Regions from separate parts of the Providencia sp. UF-224 genome, predicted to be linked through region 2. Evidence: predicted binding sites of a transcription regulator. Region 2 holds the regulator's gene; each other region holds the start of a gene.

Region 1 (5,215 bases), on a different contig from region 2:
TCCATTCCACATCCTTCATATCATGAAGAAGCTTTAGCGGCACATATCGTTGATTGGTCAAAACAAAAAGGCTTCCACGTTGAGCGTGATGAAGTTGGCAACATTTTGATCCGTAAACCTGCAACTGCGGGCTACGAAAACCGTAAAGCCGTGGTGTTACAAGCCCACTTAGACATGGTGCCGCAAAAAAATAACGATACGGTGCATGACTTTAAAGTTGACCCAATCCGCCCGTATGTAAATGGCGAATGGGTGACTGCTGAAGGAACCACATTAGGCGCAGATAACGGTATTGGTTTAGCATCTGCACTGGCTGTTTTAGCTGATGACAGCGTTGAGCACGGCCCAATGGAAGTGCTGTTAACCATGACCGAAGAAGCGGGTATGGAAGGTGCGTTTGGCTTAAAAGCAGGCTGGTTACAAGCGGATATCTTAATCAACACCGACTCCGAGGAAGAAGGCGAAATCTACATGGGTTGCGCTGGTGGTGTTGATTTCACAACCACTTTTGACCTAACTCGCGAAGCATTACCAGAAGGTTATCAAACCTTTACCTTGACCTTAAAAGGTTTAAAAGGTGGCCACTCAGGTGGTGATGTTCATTTAGGTTTAGGTAATGCAAACAAGCTGTTAGCACGTTTTCTTGCAGGCCACGCAGAAGATCTCAGCCTAAAACTATTAGAGTTTAAAGGCGGTACAGTACGTAATGCTATCCCACGTGAAGCACACGCCATTATTTCTGTTCCAGCTGGTAAAGTCGCTGATCTGACGGCACTAAGAACACGCTACGAAAGCATTCTGAAAAATGAGTTAGCCGCTGTTGAACCTAACTTAGTGCTGTTGTTAGATGAAACACAAAGCGACTTAAAAGCGCTGTCTGATGACTGCCAACAACACTTTGTTTTCTTCTTAAATGCGGCACCAAATGGCGTTATCCGTATGAGTGATGTCGCAAAAGGTGTCGTGGAAACCTCACTAAATGAAGGTGTCGTACGTATGACGGAAGATAAAGCAGAGGTCATCTTCCTCGTTCGTTCACTCATCGATAGCGGTAAAAATTATGTCGTTAACATGCTGACTTCTGTTAGTAAATTAGCGAAAGCCCAATATCGTGCAGAAGGTAGCTACCCAGGTTGGCAGCCAGATGCAGACTCTGCTGTGATGCATTTGGTGAGTGAAACCTACAATAAGTTATTTGGTAAGATCCCAAATGTTATGGTGATCCACGCAGGCCTTGAGTGCGGTTTATTCAAAAAGCCATATCCAGATATGGACATGGTCTCCATTGGGCCAACCATTCGTGGCGCACACTCACCAGATGAACGCGTTCATATCGCCAGTGTTGGTGAGTATTGGAAACTGTTAACTGCGGTGCTAAAAGCGATCCCAGTTAAAGGCTAATCCACTGATATTGAATAGAATGCTCATCCTTTTGATGAGCATTTTTTTAAAGTTCAAGTAATAACTGCCGCTCTAATTGCGGGCTTTGTAACATGACATGTAACCCCACCAACCTCACCCCTCGCTTTAACCGGCGATTTTCCCAAACCTGCTGTGCGAGTTGTACTAAATCTTGTTTATTTAAAATGGGATACACATGCTCCTGTGTTGTTTGCTGAAAGTCATCAAACTTGAATTTCACCCCTTGACGGGCGATGCGCAAATCGGGTTTTACTTTTGCTAAACGTAACTGCAATTCTTCATACAACTTATCTAACAACAAAAGACAATCATCCCATTGATGAATATCTTCAGCTAATGTCCGTTCAACCCCCACGGACTTTCTCAGCCTATCGGGGTTTACAGGGCGCTCATCAATGGCATGGCAACGTTCCCAAAGTGCTTGACCAAATTTCCCCATGCTTTTGATTAACGTAACCATATCAAATTGCTGCACATCCGCACAGGTATTCAGCCCCATATCCGCCAATTTTTGAGCCGTCACTTTGCCGACTCCGGGGATCTTTTTTAATGGTAATGTGAGGACGAATTGATCCATATTTTGTGGCGTGATAACAAACTGACCATTAGGTTTATTCATATCCGAAGCGATTTTCGCTAAAAACTTGATAGGTGCGATCCCCGCTGATGCAGTTAACTGCAATTCATCAAAAATTTGCTGACGAATAGCTTCTGCAATCAAAGTTGCAGAGCCATGCAACTGCGTACAATCCGTCACATCTAAATACGCTTCATCAAGGGAAAGAGGTTCGATTAAATCGGTATAGCGCGCAAAAATCTTGCGAATATGAATAGAGGTTTCTTTATACAGTGCCATATGCCCCGGGACGACTTTTAGGTGCGGGCAAAGCCTCAAGGCAATAGCCGTCGACATCGCGCTGTGTACGCCATAGCGGCGCGCTTCATAGTTGGCTGTACTGATAACTCCCCGACGATCCGCACTTCCACCAACCGCAATAGGGACATTGCGTAGGCTTGGGTCATCGCGCATTTCTATCGCCGCATAAAAGCAGTCCATATCAATATGAATAATTTTACGCACGGGTTCACTCATAAAAAAACCAATCAACTGATTAAATATACAGTATTTTTATTAGCCATGCAATTACGAGGAAGTACGATATCAAGCTCATTTTAATCTCTTCTAACTCTCTGTTAATAAAAACCAATTCATTTTATTGTCATATTTAACTGCCACACTTTATGGGTAAAAATAAATAAAGTTAGTCTTAAAAAGAGTCCTAATGGATTACAGATTAATAAAAAAGTAATACAACAGACTGGCTTATTTCCCTCACAACTCGTTAAAAATTATTTTATGGACAATACTCATGGCAATGATATCCGCATTAAAATTTAACCCGTTAGCGATCATTGGGTTGCTACTTCTGATCACTCAAAACTCATTTGCATTCACCACTCAAATGGCTTCACCTCAAATTGTTGCGCACCGCGCTGGTACGGCAGATGCACCTGAAAATACGATTTATGCTATTGATCTTGCAAAGAAAAACAAAGCGGATGCCATTTGGTTAACCGTCCAGCTCAGCCAAGATAATCAATTAGTGTTATATCGCCCAAGTGATCTTGATTCTCTAACAGATAAAAAAGGCCCTGTTTCGGCCTATTCCGCAGAGCAACTTAGCCATATCAATGCTGCATACCAATTTAATCAAAAAAACAACCAACAATTACCCGCTGCAACCACCACAATTAGCACACTAGAAGCCATATTAAAAAAGTATCCAGACACCACCTTTTATATTGACTTAAAATCCCCTGACGCCAACCCAGCCACTCAAGCCAAAGCTACTCTAGCCTTATTGGAAAAAACAAAAGCATTCAATCAAGTACGCTTTTACTCTACCAATACCGATTTCTTAACCGCGCTAAATCAGCTATCCCCTAAAATTCAGACCTTTGAAAGCCGTGATGAAACTCGTACCATTTTGGCAAATAGCATTATGAACCATCAATGTTCAGTTCCAGACACAAAACCAATCAATAAAACGGATAAGCCAGCTTCTCGTTGGTATGGTTTTGAGCTACATCGTAAAGTTGAAGTTGTTGAAAAATATACGCTAGGTGAGGCTCGCTCCCCGGCAACACTTTCATGGGATAAATCAGCGATAGAGTGCTTTAAACGTGATGGTGACGCTTATATCATTGTTTTTGGTGTAAATAACCAAAGCGATTACCAGTTGGCGAAAGAGATAGGTGCTGATGCAGTAATGGTGGATTCACCGAAGGCTTTTAATAAATAGATATCTAAAAATAAACCTTAACTGTTAAAACAACAGTTAAGGTTATGCAAAATAAAAATTCGCTTTAGATTATACGGTTCTTTTCTAACAGTTTTTTCCGAGCTTCATCACGTGCCATACGTTTTTTACGTGCATCACAAGGTTCAGGGCACTCACACACCTTTTCAACGCCAATGCTGCTTAAGCCGCCACAGCTACCTTGGATACTCTTACGTTTAATAATATAGCCCAACGACATTCCCAAAAAAGCCAGTAAAAACAGTGCAAAAGTTGCAATAAATATGTTTAGCATACCTTTAGCCTCCCAAAGTTACTGTTTCTTCGTTAAAAAGGGTTCGAATGCCTTAGTATAACGCTCTTCAAAACCTTTATCTGTCTTAACTATCATAAAAACAGGCACATTCATTTTTTCAGCAAGTGCTAAACCGGCTTCTGGCCCTAAGACATTTAGCCCTGTAGATAAGCCATCGGCACTCATGCAATTTTCAGCAAGCACAGTGATAGAGACTAAGTTATGAGTAATTGGGCGGCCTGTTTTTGGGTCAATCGTGTGAGAAAAACGAACACCATCTTGCTCAAAATAATTACGATAATCACCTGATGTTGCTATTGAGCGATCACCTGGCTCAATAATTTCCTGTGCGGTTTGGCTCACTCCATCCGTTGATGGTTTCTCAATGGCAATGCGCCATGGTGCCTCTTTACCATTTTTACCTTTCGTACGCACTTCGCCACCAATATCGACCATATAGTCATTGATGCCTTGTGACTCGAGATACTCGGCTACAACATCTACACCATAACCTTTAGCAATAGAAGACAGGTCAACATATAGCTCTGGTATGGTTTTAATCAGGTTATTATCTTGTACTGAAAGCTTTTCGATTCCTACCCATGCACGGCGTTTAGCAAGTTCTTCATCTGAAGGTGCTTTCGTCACGCGGCCTTCTGGGCCAAACCCCCATAAATTAACTAATGGCCCAACCGTCACATCTAAAGAACCATCTGTTTGTTTATTAATTTCAATCGCTTTTTTCACTACTTTCGCGGTTGCAGCCGACACTGGGAAAGGCGTATTCACTTCCTTGAATTGATTAAAACGACTTAATTCTGAGTCTGGACGATAAGTTGACATTTGGTCATTCACTTCTTCCAAACGCTTATCAATTTCGGCTTGAATCGCTTCAGGTTTTGGTTCTGAAGAGTCAGTGACATATTTAACCGAGTAATACGTCCCCATCGTCTGCCCTTGCAGATTTTGTTGCTCTGGCCCACCACAAGCCGTCAGAAACAGCGCAGCAACAAACAGTAAGATTGGGGTATAAATTCTTTTGTTCAGCATTATTTTCTCCGCGTCAATCATGAGCGCGTATTGTTAGTTTCGCTCAGACTATTAACACACTTTACATCGTCACCCATGCAGAGAATGTTCAAGTCAAAATATCTCTTAAGCTATTAATAACCAATTAAATAATTAGCAATTAACAGTA
Region 2 (5,215 bases):
ACATACACAATTTCATGACCATCTTGCGCTAATTGGCGAACACGCTCAGCATGTTGCACGTTAATGCCTTGATAGAGGCGATTCCATGTCCAGCTCAGTACGCGGTCTGTTAAACGCACTGCTTCATAGGAGAAATTAGCGGCAATTTCTTCCATCATATTCACCGCATTTTGCTGCGCTTTCTTCAATGGAATTTTTTTACTGCGTGCTTCGTCTTCGACGGCTTTTTCAATCGCTTTTGATGTCAAAAGCTTATTGAACAGTTCATAGCGTGCTGGCAGTTTCGGGCCGACCGCCGCAAGGCGTTGGCGCGAATAGTGAATACGGGCGACACGTGCTAATTTATTGGCAATAATGGTGTCTGTGCCGTGGTCCTGTGCCATTTTCCCAATCGAAACAGGTGGCGATAGGCGAACAAAACTATCGCGACCTAACCATAGGATAGCGAAGAATTTTTGCACCCCATTTAATAGCTTGAGTGGGGGAGCAGGGGTATGCCCTTCACGACCAGGGGATCGCCCAAACATGACCGATGCAGGTAGCATTTGAATATCCAGATTTGGATTATTTTTGTGCAAATCTAAATATGCATGGAATGTTTTGACGGAATCTTTACGCGGATCCGGTGAATAATAGCGAAATACGCGCGGGCCATCATCGATAAACACATAGGCAGGAAGCTTGGTGCCATTGATGTCGTTATCAACCAAAGGGTCAGGCAAACCGATAGCCAAGCATTGATGCCGTAGCGTTAGGAGGTCGGACTTAGAATGATAAGGCAATACATACAGCGTTGGCCTGTTAGTATCAAGCTGCAATTCTGTAATTGGGTCCGATGGAATTAGTTTACTTTTTACCAATAATTTAAGTGGTAAATTCAACGTGTTGTAATATATTTTACGCCATAGTGACATAAATGATTATAGCCTCTTGTTAACAATGCCGGGCAATCATACCAGAAATCCACTGGCAGATCTGTTACTGACAATTCACTTTGACCGTAAAAATCGATTATTGTTTGTATTTTTTAAGGAATAAATATGGCAAGTCAAACTAAGGGCTTTACCCGTGTGATTAAAGCAGCGGGATACTCCCTTAAAGGGCTAAAAGCAGCGTGGGTAAATGAAGCGGCATTTCGTCAGGAATCTGTGGCTGCGGTGATTGCGATTATTATCGCCTTTTGCTTAGATATCAGCTATGTGGATAGAATATTGTTAATAAGCTCCGTCGTGCTGGTGGCTATCGTAGAGCTACTCAATAGTGCAATAGAAGCCGTTGTTGACCGTATTGGTAGTGAATATCATGAACTTTCAGGGCGCGCTAAAGATATTGGCTCTGCCGCTGTGTTTGTCAGTATTGGCTTAGCACTGTTTATTTGGGCATTGGTATTATGGCAACGTTATTTTGCGGGGTAGCGACGAAAAGCCATTGAAATTTGGGAAAAGAAAGTAAATCGATAACAAATACTAAATTCAGTGATTTAACTGTTTCAAATCTTCATTTACCTGTATATACTCACAGTCTGACTGTATAAACAAACAGGGGAACGGGATGAAAGCACTGACGGCTCGACAACAGCAGGTTTACGATCTGGTGCGTGACCACATTTCGCAAACAGGTATGCCTCCTACACGTGCTGAAATAGCAGCAAGCCTTGGTTTTCGTTCGCCTAATGCGGCAGAAGAACATTTAAAAGCCTTGGCACGCAAGGGTGTAATTGAAATTGTTTCTGGGGCATCACGGGGTATCCGCCTACTTCTTGAAGAAGAACCTGATGATCAAGGGCTACCTTTGATTGGGCGTGTTGCCGCTGGCGAACCTTTATTAGCACAAGAACATATTGAAAGTCACTACCAAGTTGATCCAGAACTCTTCAAACCTCACGCAGATTTTCTCTTACGTGTGAATGGTATGTCGATGAAAGATATCGGTATTATGGATGGTGATTTATTAGCAGTACATAAAACACAAAATGCACATAATGGCCAAGTTATTGTGGCGCGTATTGATGATGAAGTTACAGTTAAACGTTTTAAACAGCAAGGTAACCGTGTCGAATTAATCGCCGAAAATCCAGAGTTTGCTCCGATTATTGTCGATTTACGTGAACAAAGCTTCACTATTGAAGGCTTGGCTGTTGGCGTGATCCGTAATAGCGATTGGTATTGATTCTTAGATTATCAGGTAGGTAGCGGTGTGCTGCTTGTTTGATTTTTCCATGATTGCTGGCAGATTTCAAATTGATGTATAGAGATCTGCCTGCTTTACTTCCTTTCTTTTATATCCTTTCTTTATATTACTTTTCGTATTCTTTTCTTATATAAGTAACATCATGGATTCTACAACCTCATTTATTACTTTCTCTTGGTAATGACAGGGTGTTCATGGTCATGGCCACAATGCGCGTGATCTTGGCAGCTATCAATTTCATCACAGTTTTTACATAGACCATGGTTCTCAACCACAGTATGGCGTAAACGGAATTGGTTGGTTTCTGCCAAACTAATGATAGCTGCTTCTATTGTCGCACAATCACTTTCAGTTACGCTCCCGCAATTATCGCAAATCAACATCACTGAAATATGGCTGGGATTATCAAAGTGATGGCAAACGACGTAGCTGTTGGTTGACTCTATTTTATGAATAAAGCCTTGTTCCATTAAAAACTCTAACCCGCGGTAAACGGTTGGGGGCTTTGCTTGCGGTTCAACTTCGCGTAGCAAGTCTAATAAATCATAAGCACTGATTGCGCCATGTTGTTGCGCGATAAGGCGTAACACAGTTTCTCTTTGTGGAGTCAATCTAACGCCTCTTGATTGGCAAATGCGCTCTGCCATCACAAGTATTTTCTCTTCACTCATTTTTTTCATTTTACTGACCCCAGCTTCGAAAAACGCAAAAATTTACTGCTCATAAGTTTATCATATTTTTGATATTGAAAGCGCATTGGCTTTCAGGGGGCAGGAAATAACTAAGTAAATATGTTATCTATATAATTTTTATTTAAAAGTAAACATAAGCAAACGATTATCTGAAAATGGACTTGGTTGAAACGAGTACAGCAGATGAATTACATAAATTTAACTGAAACAAAAATGATTATTTGCTTTAACAAAACAAATACAAAGTATGCGTTTTTTGTTTGTTATTTAACGTAAATTTCAATTAAGACTTATCTTATGAGGATTGTTCAGTATGAGATAATAATCTGGTTTTAAGCTAACTCGATGGGGGTAATGTAACCATTATTCATTCAGTTGGATTAATATATATAAAATTTACCATTTTTCGATATTAAATAAAATGATGCTCATTTACACAACCTTTTACAACTTGAAATAATTATAAGTAGCTGGATTTCGATTTATATAAATTAACCTAAGTAACACTCTCAAACATATCATAAAACTTATAATAAAGAATTTAAATCTATATTGGCTTTTAGTTATAGGTTTATTGGCTATTGCTGCATCTTTAAATGCGTTATTTTGACAATAAATATTGTTGTCTTAGAATTGTTCTCAGAAAGCAGGAGAGTGTTTGAAAACTTAGCCAAGTATTTTTAGTTGTTTGAAATAGGAATGGTTGAGTCAGAAATGAGTAACTAAATGCTATGTGGTTTATACATAGACCCGTGATTTTAGCATAGGAAGTAATAAGAATTAATCGAACTCTCTAATGTTTTAAATTTTTGTCCATCTTTACTATTTCTATATTGATTCTGGTCTCTCAAATTTGGCGATATAGAAATAGCTCTTTTTTAAAGCCAGTTCTACTGACTTGGTTTTAACAAAGGGGATTAAAAGGATTTTTAATGCTCTTAATGTTGGCTTGAATAAAGTTAACAGCAACTTCGCCAAGCTCATAAAAATGACTTTAGTACTGTAAATGGATGTTGTGAGTTTGGCTTTTAATAAAAAATGTGTCTTTCACTACTTACATGACGACATAAATACAGAGGTATTTACATATGTTATTCAACAAAAAATTAGCAGTTTTAGCAGTATTAGCAGGTTCTATGGTCGCTGGTTCTGCATTAGCAGCAGACGGTAAAAAAGGTGCAGAAGTTACTTTTAAAGCACAATTACGTGCTGCATCTTGTGACGTTACCTCTACTACTAAAGGCTCTGTAATTGACTGGGGTGTATTCACAGTTGACCAAACTACAGGCAAAAAAGTCAACGATATGTTAGGTGATGCGAAAGATTTTAGCTTGGTTCTGACTAACTGTTCTAAAGATGGTTCAGACACAACTATGAACGTTTACGCACAAGGTCAAGAAGCAACTGGTTTCCCTGAGTTATTTGCTAACAAAGATGCTAAATCTTTAGCAGTTAAACTGGAATCAGGTGCTGTTAAACTTCTGCCTAACCAAGATGCAGAAGTAACTTTAGCTGAAGCAGTTAAAAAAGACGGTGGTGCATCTATCCCTGTTAAAGCTTCTTTATTGTTAACTAAAGCTGATGGCGTTGCTCCAGACATCTTAAGTGTTCCAGTAACATTTACTGTTTCTTATAACTAATTTCAATTAGTTAATTTGAATAGAAGAGGCTTTATTCATAAAGCCTCTTAATATCTTGCTTATGTGTGGATGAGATAATGCAAACAATAGAATATAAGAACATTTTTTTTAATAAATTAATAAGTGCGAAGTGGTATTTTTTAATTCTACTGTTTTCATTAACTTCAAATGTAGCTTATTCTGCTGGAGTAGGGCTAAATGCTACGCGTATAGTTTTCTTGCAAGGTAGTGAAAGTACTTCCGTTGGTGCTAGAAATAATACAGATATTAATTATCTGGCTAAATTTATTGTATCTAAATCACCTGAAGGTTTAAAAGGGGATGCACCATTTACGGTTTCTCCGCCATTAGTTAAAATTGATAGTGGTAAATCTCAGGACATTCGGATTTATTCTCAAACTAATAATCTACCAAAAGATAGAGAATCTGTATTTTATTTTAATGCAGTGATGATCCCAGCAACTAATGGCCCATTAGAAAGCACAGCCCTTAATATTGGTTATAATAACGTCATAAAATTATTTTACCGTCCATCTAAATTACCGTTATCACCTAAAGAGGCTCATGAAAGGTTGAGAGTGGAATCAAATTCGACTGGAATAACTGTTATTAATGATTCTCCTTATTATATTTCATTAAGTAATCTAAGTGTTAATGGCGTTAAGATTGATATGAGCATGAAAAAACGCAATA
Region 3 (5,215 bases), on a different contig from region 2:
TGGCAGGGTGTTCGAATTGGTCTTGCCCAGACACAATAGACAGAGAAACAGGCTGGCAATAATGAGCAACCGCCATCGCGAACACACCGCCTTGTGAAAAGCCCAGCACTGAAAACTGTTTAATCGCTAAGTTATCAAGTAACGCTTGAATATCGAATGCAACGCTTTTTAATGATTTGTGGGCGTGAAAAGTAGAGTCGCCAAGCCCTGCACGTTCTGGCACGATCAAACGAATATTGTATTTTTCCAGCAAATCTAAGCCAAAGCCGAGGTTGCCACTCATGCCTGCACCAGTACAGAAAACGACAGGGAAGCCCGTCTTTGGCCCTGATTCAAACCAGCAAAGTTGACGACCATCCGGTAGTGTCATGATATGTTGGCGAGGGTTAATCAACGGCGCATTGTACATGGTAAATTCCTAAAACAGGCACAGACTGGGTGATAAGATAGGTCAGTTAATTATTATTCAAACTGGCATTGTTATAATTGCAATTTTAAAGTATTAAAGAGGTAAATTGCAAAATATTAGCTTAATAATTAGCGAAAAGGAGCTCAAATGGCATTTTCAGAGTCAGAAAAACAGGTTTTATTAGCAGTTAAAGGCGTAGGGCCGATGGTGATCAGCCGTTTAGAACAGATGGGGTTTTCATCATTGGCTCAGTTAAGTGAAGCTTCTTATGATGAAATTTTAATTTCAGGTGCTGCACTCACGGGGTCAAGTTGCTGGAAAAACAGCCCGCAAGCTAAGAAAGCCGTTGAAGGGGCTATCTTAGCGGCAAAGCAAGCACTTGAATCAGGTAATTAGTCGACTTTGTGTTTCATCTTCCATTTTTTGCTGCGCAGAATGTTGAGCATTTGAACGGCCATGGAAAAGAACATGGCAAAGTAGATATACCCTTTAGCGACATGGACTTGTACGCTTTCGAGTATCAGTGTAAAGCCCACTAAAATTAAGAAAGAGAGTGCAAGTATTTTGACGGAGGGATAGCGCTCAACAAAATCCCCGATACTTTTTGCGGCTAACATCATGATAAGCACTGCAATAATCACTGCAGCCATCATAATAAACAGGTGGTCAGAAAGCCCAACGGCGGTGATGACGGAATCGAGGCTAAAAATAATATCTAACAGGGCAATTTGCACAATGGCACCCCAAAACGAATGCACTTGCCGCTGCGCAAGGTTGCTTTCGTCTTCCCCTTCAATGGTTTCAAAAATCTCTTGGCTGGCTTTCCATATCAAGAAAATTCCGCCTGCACATAAGATGATATCGCGAGCGGAAACAACATGGTCTGCAACGGTGAACAACGGGGTTGTCAGGCGCGATAACCACGCGATTGAGGCCAATAAGGCAAGGCGCATGACCATCGCCGCAATGAGCCCTGTGCGTCTGGCACTATTTTGTTGATGGGCAGGGAGTTTGCTCACCACGATACTCAAGAAAATAATGTTATCGATGCCTAAAACGATTTCTAAAATAGTTAGGGTGGCAAGAGCCATCCAAGCATTGGGGTCGAGTATCCACTCAAACATCTGTGTACCTTCTACAATAAAACAGTGATAAATGTTTATCGTCTGCTTGGTACAGGCGACACCTTGTTGATTAAGCGAGATTAAAATGCCGCGCTAGCAAAGGGGCGGTAAAGTCTTTTTTAAGGTAAAAGCCGCGGGGCAGCGTCATAATCGGTTGGCCGAACTCACCAATGGCTTCTGTTAGGGCTTTATTGTTTGCCGCTTTAGGGCGAATTTGCAAAACTTGCCCGTGGCGCGCTGTAATGGTTTCCACTTTGCCGAGCACAATCAAATCCATTAACTCTTCCCAATCTTGCCGCAGTAATTGTTCCTCAAGGGGGGACGGGCTCCAAATTAATGGGTTAGCGACCCGACGTTCCGCTAAGGGAATTTGGCGTTCACCTTCAATTGGAAACCACAATATTCGCGATAGCTTACGGCGCACATGGCTATTTTCCCACGTTAAACCGCTATTTCCCGTGAGGGGCGCGACGGAGACAAAGGTGGTTTCCAGTGGCACGCCATGGCGGTCGATGGGGATCGTTTTTAGCTCAATACCAATGTGGGCAAAATCTTGCTCCGCCTTACTGCCTGCGCTCGCTCCTAAATAATACTCGAGTAACATGCCCACCCAGCCTTTATCACGCTTTAGATCAGGGGGGATAGGGATACCTGCAATTTGGGCGAGATCACCCAAAGTATAGCCGGCAAGCGCTTGAGCCCGACTCATTAAGGTAGCTTCGTTATCCGGTGGTCGTGGTGGTGTAAATGACATAATGCTCTGAAAATTAAGTGTATAAAAAACAATCAAAAATAATTCACATAACGAAGAGAGTATAACACTTTTTCATGATGATTTTTAACTGCATGATATTTAACTGTTTAATATTTTTTATTCCCTGTTCTTCAATGTTGGTTTTAGGGTTATTCACGTTCATCCCAAGATAATCACAGGATCATGCACTAGGTTATCCACAGGTTTTCTGGATAACTGTGTAAAACAGTGATTACTGTGTGTATTTACAGCCTTGACTAATGAGGTTTTATGACGTTCATCACAAAAAGTGAGTAAGTTAAACACATTAGTTGTGGATAAATACGACGTTGTTTGATATTTGTTCAGTTGAAGTCCTAAGCTTTTTAGCGAAAAAATTGACCAGTGGATAACGTGTTTTTTTTGGCTTTATTTCTTTGATTTATCAAAGTTTATTAGATTTTAATTATTTTTGATAAAAACCCGTTCTGGGGATATACCCTGATTGCTATAGGGTTGTTCACATAGATATCCACAGAAAAAGTGAATAACATCCTTATTATTCACTTTGGCTGTTTATAACTATCACTAATTAGATGGGTTATCCTCAGATGGCTTAAACCATGCGGATTTAAAATCAAACCAACCGAAGGTATTCATTCGGACACCGCGCATGGTGCGCTGGCCTTGCAACTCTAACCAGTGATGAAATATCGGATGGAAAATTTGCGAGTCAATTAAGCTTTCACACCACGCTTCTACGTCGAAAGCGTTATTTCGCCATTGGCTTAATTGAGTATCAAGGTTATCACCAAGACATTGGCGTAAGAGGGGCATTTCGTACAACGTGGCGAAAATGGAAAACTCAAGGGGCTTAAAGAAGTTGGCCGTTGCTAACCAAATATCACTTTGAGAATTACCGTTAAACCAATCATCATAACCAATGATATTAATCTTCAACTCAACCCCTTGCTGATGCAAAACGCGCTTCATAATTTGGCTGATTGCGTAGAATTCATGATGATTATGGTAAAACGTCACGGTGAGTTCGGTGAGGTCTTCTGGTTTAGGAAATAGCGTGAGCATTTTACTGTGGTGCCAGTGCAGCAATAGGCCATAAGCTGGGGCCCAGTGGCGTTGATAGAATGGCTCACAATGGGCAAGTAAATTCACGGGTGTGAGAAAGCTGCATAACCATTTACGCACATCTTCCCGCTGGGATAGCTCAGAACGTTGATCCATTAGTAAAAAATAGCAACCTTCCTCCATGCGGCTTTCTAACGAATCATTATGGTGCTTGTCGCCATCCATTTTTAACGTGGTGCACACCATTTGTTCTGAAAGCTCTGGCACCACCCAAATCGTCACTTCATCCAACAGAGCGCGATAACCAAAGTAGCGGTCAAAGGCTGTAATGGTGAGCTTTTGTGGCAAATTTTTGTCAACTTGATAAGGGCCTGTACCAATAGGGCAACGGCTAAAGTTGTCTAGGCTTTTCCACTCTTTAGGCAAAATAGCCGCATGGTGGCTGCCTAACAACCAAGGTAGCTGTTTATCAGGCTGATTTAATTGAATATCAATGACATAAGGCTGTGGTGTGCTGACGGACTGAATATGGGAAAATAACGGCCAACACTGTTTTAAACGCAGTAAAGAGTGAATAATATCTTCTGCAAGCATTTCCCGCCCGTGGTGGAAATAAATAGCAGGGCGCAAATAAAAGCGCCAATGTGTGTCACTGATAGCTTGCCAGTGGTGAGCCAGCCCATCTTCGACTTCCCCTTTTTCCTCATTTATATGGGTTAAGCCATTAAAAATTTGGCTCATCAAATGAATTTCAGAGCGGCGCATGGGCGCACCGGGCAATAAATTGGGGAAATCACGGTAATAAATGATGCGTAATAGGTTTTTCCCTTGCCGGTAACTGCGTTCTAGTTCAGAAAGCACCATTTGCCGAATGGTTTCTTTGTCACCCACCAACGCGACAAGTTTTTCGATGCTCTCTTCTTTGAGTAATTGCTCAGCTTGGGCTTGTTGAAGTTCTAAACCATTCACGTGGAAAATAAGAGTAGAGCGCTTGCCACGACCTGCTTCGGCTTGCCAACTGAGCCAACCATGGCCCTGCATATTATTTAATAATGTTCGTACATGGCGGCGAGAGCAAAATAAGGTGTCGGCAATATCCTGCAAAGTAGTTTCACTGTTTTGCCCTTGGAAATGCTGCCAGAGGCGAACGAATTGTGTTTGTAAGCGTGTATTGGACATAAAAGAGGAACTCCGGCAAAAATTGCATCAATTTTAATTTCCTAATATCCGCGGATAATAGGTGGCAGTAAGTAGCTCGTTTGGCGTGCAATTGCAGGCCGACTCCCCCATTTAGAGTAGTGGTGTCTGTCACCAAGCCGGTTTTTACCGGCTTTTTTTTATTTTTTCGTCATATTTCACGTTATGGCTGTGTTGGCTTCGCTCGAATACCCTAGTCACATACTGATGTATGCTCCTAGGGATATCTTCTCTTGCCGCCTTGCCATAACGCGAACTATTTAGAAAAAATCGTTAATCGTTAATCGTTAATCGTTAATTGTGGCATTTCGTTTAAATAATTATACAGGAAGAAACTAATGGGGAAGTGATCTTTGAGGGGGAAAAGTGTAAAGAAGGAAGAGTTCCGCATTTGAGAGCGTGAAAATTTGAAAATGGGGATAGTCTAAAGAGTTCACACAGCGTGTAGTGGAGCGATGCTAACACCCACGCCATGTGAAATATGACGAGTATCTTAGTTCATAAAGGTCGGGATCTGCTGCTCATAACCCTTAATTTGGTCGACGTGTTGTAACGTCAGGCCAATGCTATCTAACCCATTCATCATACAATGGCGGCGGAAGCTATCAATCTCAAAATGATAGGTTTTATCGCCAGCGGTGACCGTTTGAGCTTCTAAATCAACAG
Region 4 (5,215 bases), on a different contig from region 2:
AATTTAATTCATAAGCCAGCAGCAGGGAAAACCCTCGTGATAAGCGAGGGGGTTTTTAGTATGGATGGGGATAGTGCTCCCCTTGATACCTTGCATAATATTGCGAAAAAACACTGTGCATGGTTAATGGTTGATGATGCACATGGTATTGGTGTTTGGGGGGAGCAAGGACGAGGAAGTTGCTCTGCTTATGGTATCAAACCTGAAATTTTAGTCGTCACATTCGGTAAAGCGTTTGGCTCAAGCGGAGCAGCCGTGCTTTGTGATGAGCAAACCGCCGATTATTTGCTTCAGTCTGCGCGCCATTTGATTTACAGCACGTCTATGCCACCCGCGCAGGCAGTTGCATTATTAGAAGCCGTTAAACAGATTAAATTGGCAGATAAACCGCGTGAAACTCTTAATCATCATATTGAATACTTAAGAGAAAATACCAATTTTAAGCAGATGAAATTAGCGGATTCAAAGACAGCTATCCAGCCTTTAATTATTGGTGATAATGAAGCATGCCAACATGCAGCCGTATTTTTACGCCAGAAAGGTATTTGGGTACAAGGGATCCGCCCGCCAACGGTTCCGCCAGGAAGTGCACGGTTGCGGATCACGTTGAGTGCAGCACATCAACAAGACGATCTAGATAAATTGTTGGAGGCGTTATATGACTTCGATAATTTGTCATGATAAGCAAAAAATTGCGGCGGCATTTGGTCGAGCAGCGGCAAGTTACGATGCAATTGCGAATTATCAGCAAGGGACAGGAAATCAACTGCTCAATAAATTGAAATCGACCCTTGTTGCAAAGCAAATCAACAAGCCCTTACGGGTATTAGATGCTGGATGTGGGACGGGTTTTTTTAGCCAAAAACTGAAGAATCAAGGCTATATTGTTACTGCGTTAGACTTATCTTCAGGCATGTTAGATGTCGCCAAAAGCAAAGATGCAGCAGATGAATATGTGTGTGCGGATATGGAGTCGATCCCTGTTAGTTCAGCACAGTTTGATGTGGTGTTTTCCAATTTATCCATACAATGGTGTGAAAGCTTGCATGGTGCATTGAGCGAATTGTACCGCGTGACAAAACGTGGTGGTGTGATTGTTTTTACAACGCTTGCAGAGAATTCGCTGAGTGAATTATCACAAGCTTGGCAGTCACTAGATGGATATTCTCATGTGAATACCTTTTTAAGCTCACAAGACATTACTGCGAGTTGCCAAACATGGCGTCATGATGTGTCTTTTCAGCAAGATACGTTGCTTTTCCCTGATTTAATCAGCTTATTGAATTCGCTAAAAGGGATCGGTGCAACCCATTTAACGGCAGGGCGCCAAGCTGGGCTCATGACGCGTAAGCGCCTTCAACAATTAGCTTTAGCTTACCCGATGGCTCACCAAGGGTTACCGTTAACTTATCAAACCGTATTTGGAGTCATCTATTGTGACTAAAACGTATTTTGTAACAGGAACGGACACTGAAGTCGGTAAAACCGTGGCGAGTTGCGCTTTATTACAAGCCGCTAATGCGCAAGGGTTTAATGCAATAGGTTATAAGCCTGTCGCTTCTGGCAGCGAACAGACTTCAGAAGGGCTGCGTAATAACGATGCTTTATTATTGCAAGCCAATAGCCGCGTGAAATTACCTTATTCAATGATAAACCCCATCGTATTTGAAGCACCGACTTCACCGCATATTATAAGTGAAAAAATGGGATTACCTATTGATTTCTCTGTCATTAATCAAGGGGTATTAGATATTCAGAGACAAGGTGATTGGGTGCTAGTTGAAGGTGCTGGTGGCTGGTATACCCCATTATCCACTGAAAAAACCTATGCAGATTGGGTCATTGAACAGCAACTTCCGGTTATTTTAGTGGTGGGTGTGAAGCTGGGTTGTATTAATCATGCACTATTAACACTAGAGGCGATTCATGCAGCTGGGTTATTGGTTGCCGGCTGGATTGCTAATGAAGTGGAACCTGCTGGGGCTTATCAAGCTGAATACCTTGCCACACTCAAACGCATGATTAAGCCGCCTTGCTTGGGGATCCTTCCTTATCAACCTGAACTTAATGAATCTACATTAGGGCAATATTTGGATCTTTCATTATTGTGAAATAAATAAAGGGCTTAGCATTATCGTTAAAGCCCTTTTTTCCTTCGTAAAAAAAGATCAATTGTTAAATGTTCGGTTGATCTTGTGTAACGTTCTTAACCTATTTTTTGTCAAGTTTTACCGTAGAAATAGTCTGACGATCGAACTAAAACAGATAAAATCCCTTTTTATTAGCGGATACTACGTAAAAATTTTTTCATATAACTGCCATCATTTTGTCATTTAGTCCACGTTTATCAAATTTTACCAATGTCGAGAAAGCATGAGCCCTAAGGGCTTCAAGAGTTATCCACCATTTCTGTGGATAACCTTGTGCATTAACGTTATAAAACGACTTCTATGCTAGGCGACGAGCGGCTTTGCCTTTATTTGATGTGATTCTGGACTTAAAAATAATTTCATTTAAATACAAATGGTTAAATAAAATCAAGACTTCAATTTGCATTTGCGATAGGGCGATAAAAACCAATAGCATAAAATATAAAGTTTTCCAAAGGTCAAGCATTATTTTGGGGATAACATTTTTATAAACTCATTGGAACGTCGGATAGACAAAATATTAAATTCAGGACTTGAAGCTGTTTTTTTATCCAGTATTATAGCAAAAGAGATAAGTGATGAGGCGGTAATATGAGTAAGGATTTTAAGCTGTATTCTGAGTTTCAGCCTGCAGGGGACCAACCTGAAGCAATTCGTAAATTACGCGAAGGGCTGCAAGACGGCTTAGCACATCAAACCTTATTAGGTGTTACAGGGTCAGGGAAAACATTTACGATAGCCAACGTTATTGCAAAAGAAAATCGCCCAACCATGTTGATGGCACATAATAAGACCTTGGCGGCGCAGCTCTACAGCGAAATGAAAGCGTTTTTCCCTGATAACGCAGTGGAGTATTTCGTTTCTTATTATGATTATTACCAGCCTGAAGCTTATGTACCTAGCTCTGATACATTTATCGAGAAAGATGCTTCTGTAAACGAACACATTGAGCAGATGCGCTTATCGGCGACTAAGGCCTTACTTGAACGTCGTGATGTGATTGTAGTGGCTTCAGTCTCAGCCATATACGGGTTGGGCGACCCAGATAGCTACTTAAAAATGATGCTGCACCTAACGGATGGCATGATCATTGACCAACGCTCTATTTTGAGGCGTTTAGCTGATCTGCAATACAGTCGTAACGACCAAGCTTTTACTCGCGGTACTTTCCGCGTTCGGGGGGAAGTGATAGACATTTTCCCTGCAGAATCTGATGAATACGCGCTGCGTGTCGAACTATTTGATGATGAAGTCGAGCGCCTATCTCTTTTTGACCCTCTGACGGGGCAAATCCAACACCGTGTGCCTCGCTTTACGGTTTACCCAAAAACGCACTATGTCACCCCAAGAGAGCGTATTTTGGAAGCGATGGAGCATATCAAAGAAGAGCTGGTGGATAGACGAAAAGTGTTGTTGGAAAACCATAAACTGGTTGAAGAGCAGCGCATTACCCAGCGCACTCAGTTCGATTTAGAAATGATGAATGAACTGGGCTATTGCTCAGGGATTGAAAACTATTCACGTTATTTATCCGGCCGTGCACCGGGCGAGCCACCTCCGACACTGTTTGATTATTTACCGGCGGATGGCCTACTGGTAGTGGATGAATCTCACGTGACGATCCCACAAATTGGGGCGATGTACAAAGGTGACCGTTCCCGTAAAGAAACCTTAGTCGAATACGGTTTCCGTTTGCCTTCGGCATTGGACAACCGGCCAATGCGTTTTGAAGAATTCGAAGCTCTAGCACCGCAATCTATCTATGTCTCTGCAACACCGGGCAAATATGAGCTGGAAAAATCGGGCAATGAAGTCATTGAGCAAGTGGTTAGGCCAACAGGCTTACTTGACCCAATCATTGAAGTTCGTCCTGTCACCACGCAAGTGGATGATCTACTGTCTGAAATTCGTATTCGTGTACAGAAAAATGAGCGAGTGTTGGTCACCACATTGACCAAACGGATGGCGGAAGATTTAACGGAATATCTGGAAGAGCATGGGGAGCGTGTTCGCTACCTTCACTCAGATATTGATACGGTTGAACGGGTGGAAATCATCCGTGATTTACGGCTCGGTGAATTTGATGTGCTGGTTGGGATCAACTTATTGAGGGAAGGTCTCGACATGCCAGAAGTTTCGTTAGTGGCTATTTTAGACGCTGACAAAGAAGGCTTCCTGCGTTCAGAACGCTCTTTAATTCAGACAATAGGCCGTGCAGCGCGTAACTTAAACGGTAAAGCGATCCTCTACGGCGACCGAATCACCAATTCGATGGAAAAAGCGATAGCAGAAACCGAACGCCGTCGTGCAAAACAAATGGCGTTCAATGAAGAACATGGCATCGTGCCGCAAGGGCTGAACAAGAAAATTGGTGATATTCTGCAAATTGGCCATAAAGTGGGTGGAAAAGGCAAAGGTCGCTCAAAAGACAACGCCAAAAATGAGATATCAATTGATATCCAAGGCATGTCAACGAAAGAGTTGGAGCAACGTATTTCACAACTTGAAGCGCAAATGTATAAGCACGCACAAGACTTGGAGTTTGAAGCGGCAGCGCGTGTGCGTGATGAGTTGCAAGAGATTCGGTCTCTGTTTATCGCTAATTCCTAATCTTCTTCATATTTCGCGTTGTGGGGGTGTTGGCTACGCTCAATCACTCGGGTCACATACTTATGTATGCTCCCCGAGATGCTTTCGCTTGCCGCCTACCCACAACACGAACTATTTTGAAGATGATTTTTCATTGTATTTCATTATGTTGGGAAGCAGGGCAATCACTCGGGTCACATACTTATGTATGCTCTCCGAGGTGCTTTCGCTTGCCGCCTACCCACAACGCGAATTATTTTGAAGATGATTTTTCATTGTATTTCATTATGTTGGGGAGATCAGGGGCCATCACTCGGATCACATACTTATGTATGCTCTCCGAGATGCTTTCGCTTGCCGCCTAGCCACAACGCTAGCTATTTAGAGGATTTGCGTGAAAATAATTAGAAAATCAATAGGATTGATATAAAAATTGTCTTTAAAATAGAGAAATATTCCACCTCTGGGAGCCAAAG

The links. Region 2 encodes LexA, which represses DNA repair genes until DNA is damaged. Its sites were predicted from a motif close to TNCTGTATGTACATACAGNA; they were not measured.
Region 1: the regulator LexA is predicted to act here: its motif matches at 2,529-2,548, upstream of dinB (DNA polymerase IV).
Region 3: the regulator LexA is predicted to act here: its motif matches at 2,521-2,540, upstream of mutH (DNA mismatch repair endonuclease MutH).
Region 4: the regulator LexA is predicted to act here: its motif matches at 2,688-2,707, upstream of uvrB (excinuclease ABC subunit UvrB).

Annotation. Positions count from the first base shown of each region.
Region 1 covers NZ_JBSICC010000002.1:362,357-367,571, reverse strand. Annotated here, with positions in the region: gene pepD (beta-Ala-His dipeptidase) at 1-1,401, shown strand, start outside; gene dinB (DNA polymerase IV) at 1,448-2,503, opposite strand; gene AC4IFO_RS03950 (glycerophosphodiester phosphodiesterase family protein) at 2,793-3,725, shown strand; gene nqrM ((Na+)-NQR maturation NqrM) at 3,790-4,017, opposite strand; gene AC4IFO_RS03940 (FAD:protein FMN transferase) at 4,036-5,067, opposite strand.
Region 2 covers NZ_JBSICC010000019.1:27,147-32,361, forward strand. Annotated here, with positions in the region: gene plsB (glycerol-3-phosphate 1-O-acyltransferase PlsB) at 1-914, opposite strand, end outside; gene AC4IFO_RS16350 (diacylglycerol kinase) at 1,041-1,415, shown strand; gene lexA (transcriptional repressor LexA) at 1,552-2,169, shown strand; gene zur (zinc uptake transcriptional repressor Zur) at 2,355-2,870, opposite strand; gene AC4IFO_RS16365 (fimbrial protein) at 3,971-4,522, shown strand; gene AC4IFO_RS16370 (fimbrial biogenesis chaperone) at 4,600-5,215, shown strand, end outside.
Region 3 covers NZ_JBSICC010000007.1:88,133-93,347, reverse strand. Annotated here, with positions in the region: gene AC4IFO_RS09105 (alpha/beta fold hydrolase) at 1-409, opposite strand, end outside; gene AC4IFO_RS09100 (helix-hairpin-helix domain-containing protein) at 557-805, shown strand; gene AC4IFO_RS09095 (TerC family protein) at 802-1,533, opposite strand; gene mutH (DNA mismatch repair endonuclease MutH) at 1,604-2,287, opposite strand; gene sgrR (HTH-type transcriptional regulator SgrR) at 2,855-4,531, opposite strand; gene leuD (3-isopropylmalate dehydratase small subunit) at 5,043-5,215, opposite strand, start outside.
Region 4 covers NZ_JBSICC010000005.1:211,674-216,888, reverse strand. Annotated here, with positions in the region: gene bioF (8-amino-7-oxononanoate synthase) at 1-681, shown strand, start outside; gene bioC (malonyl-ACP O-methyltransferase BioC) at 659-1,444, shown strand; gene bioD (dethiobiotin synthase) at 1,437-2,111, shown strand; gene uvrB (excinuclease ABC subunit UvrB) at 2,742-4,760, shown strand.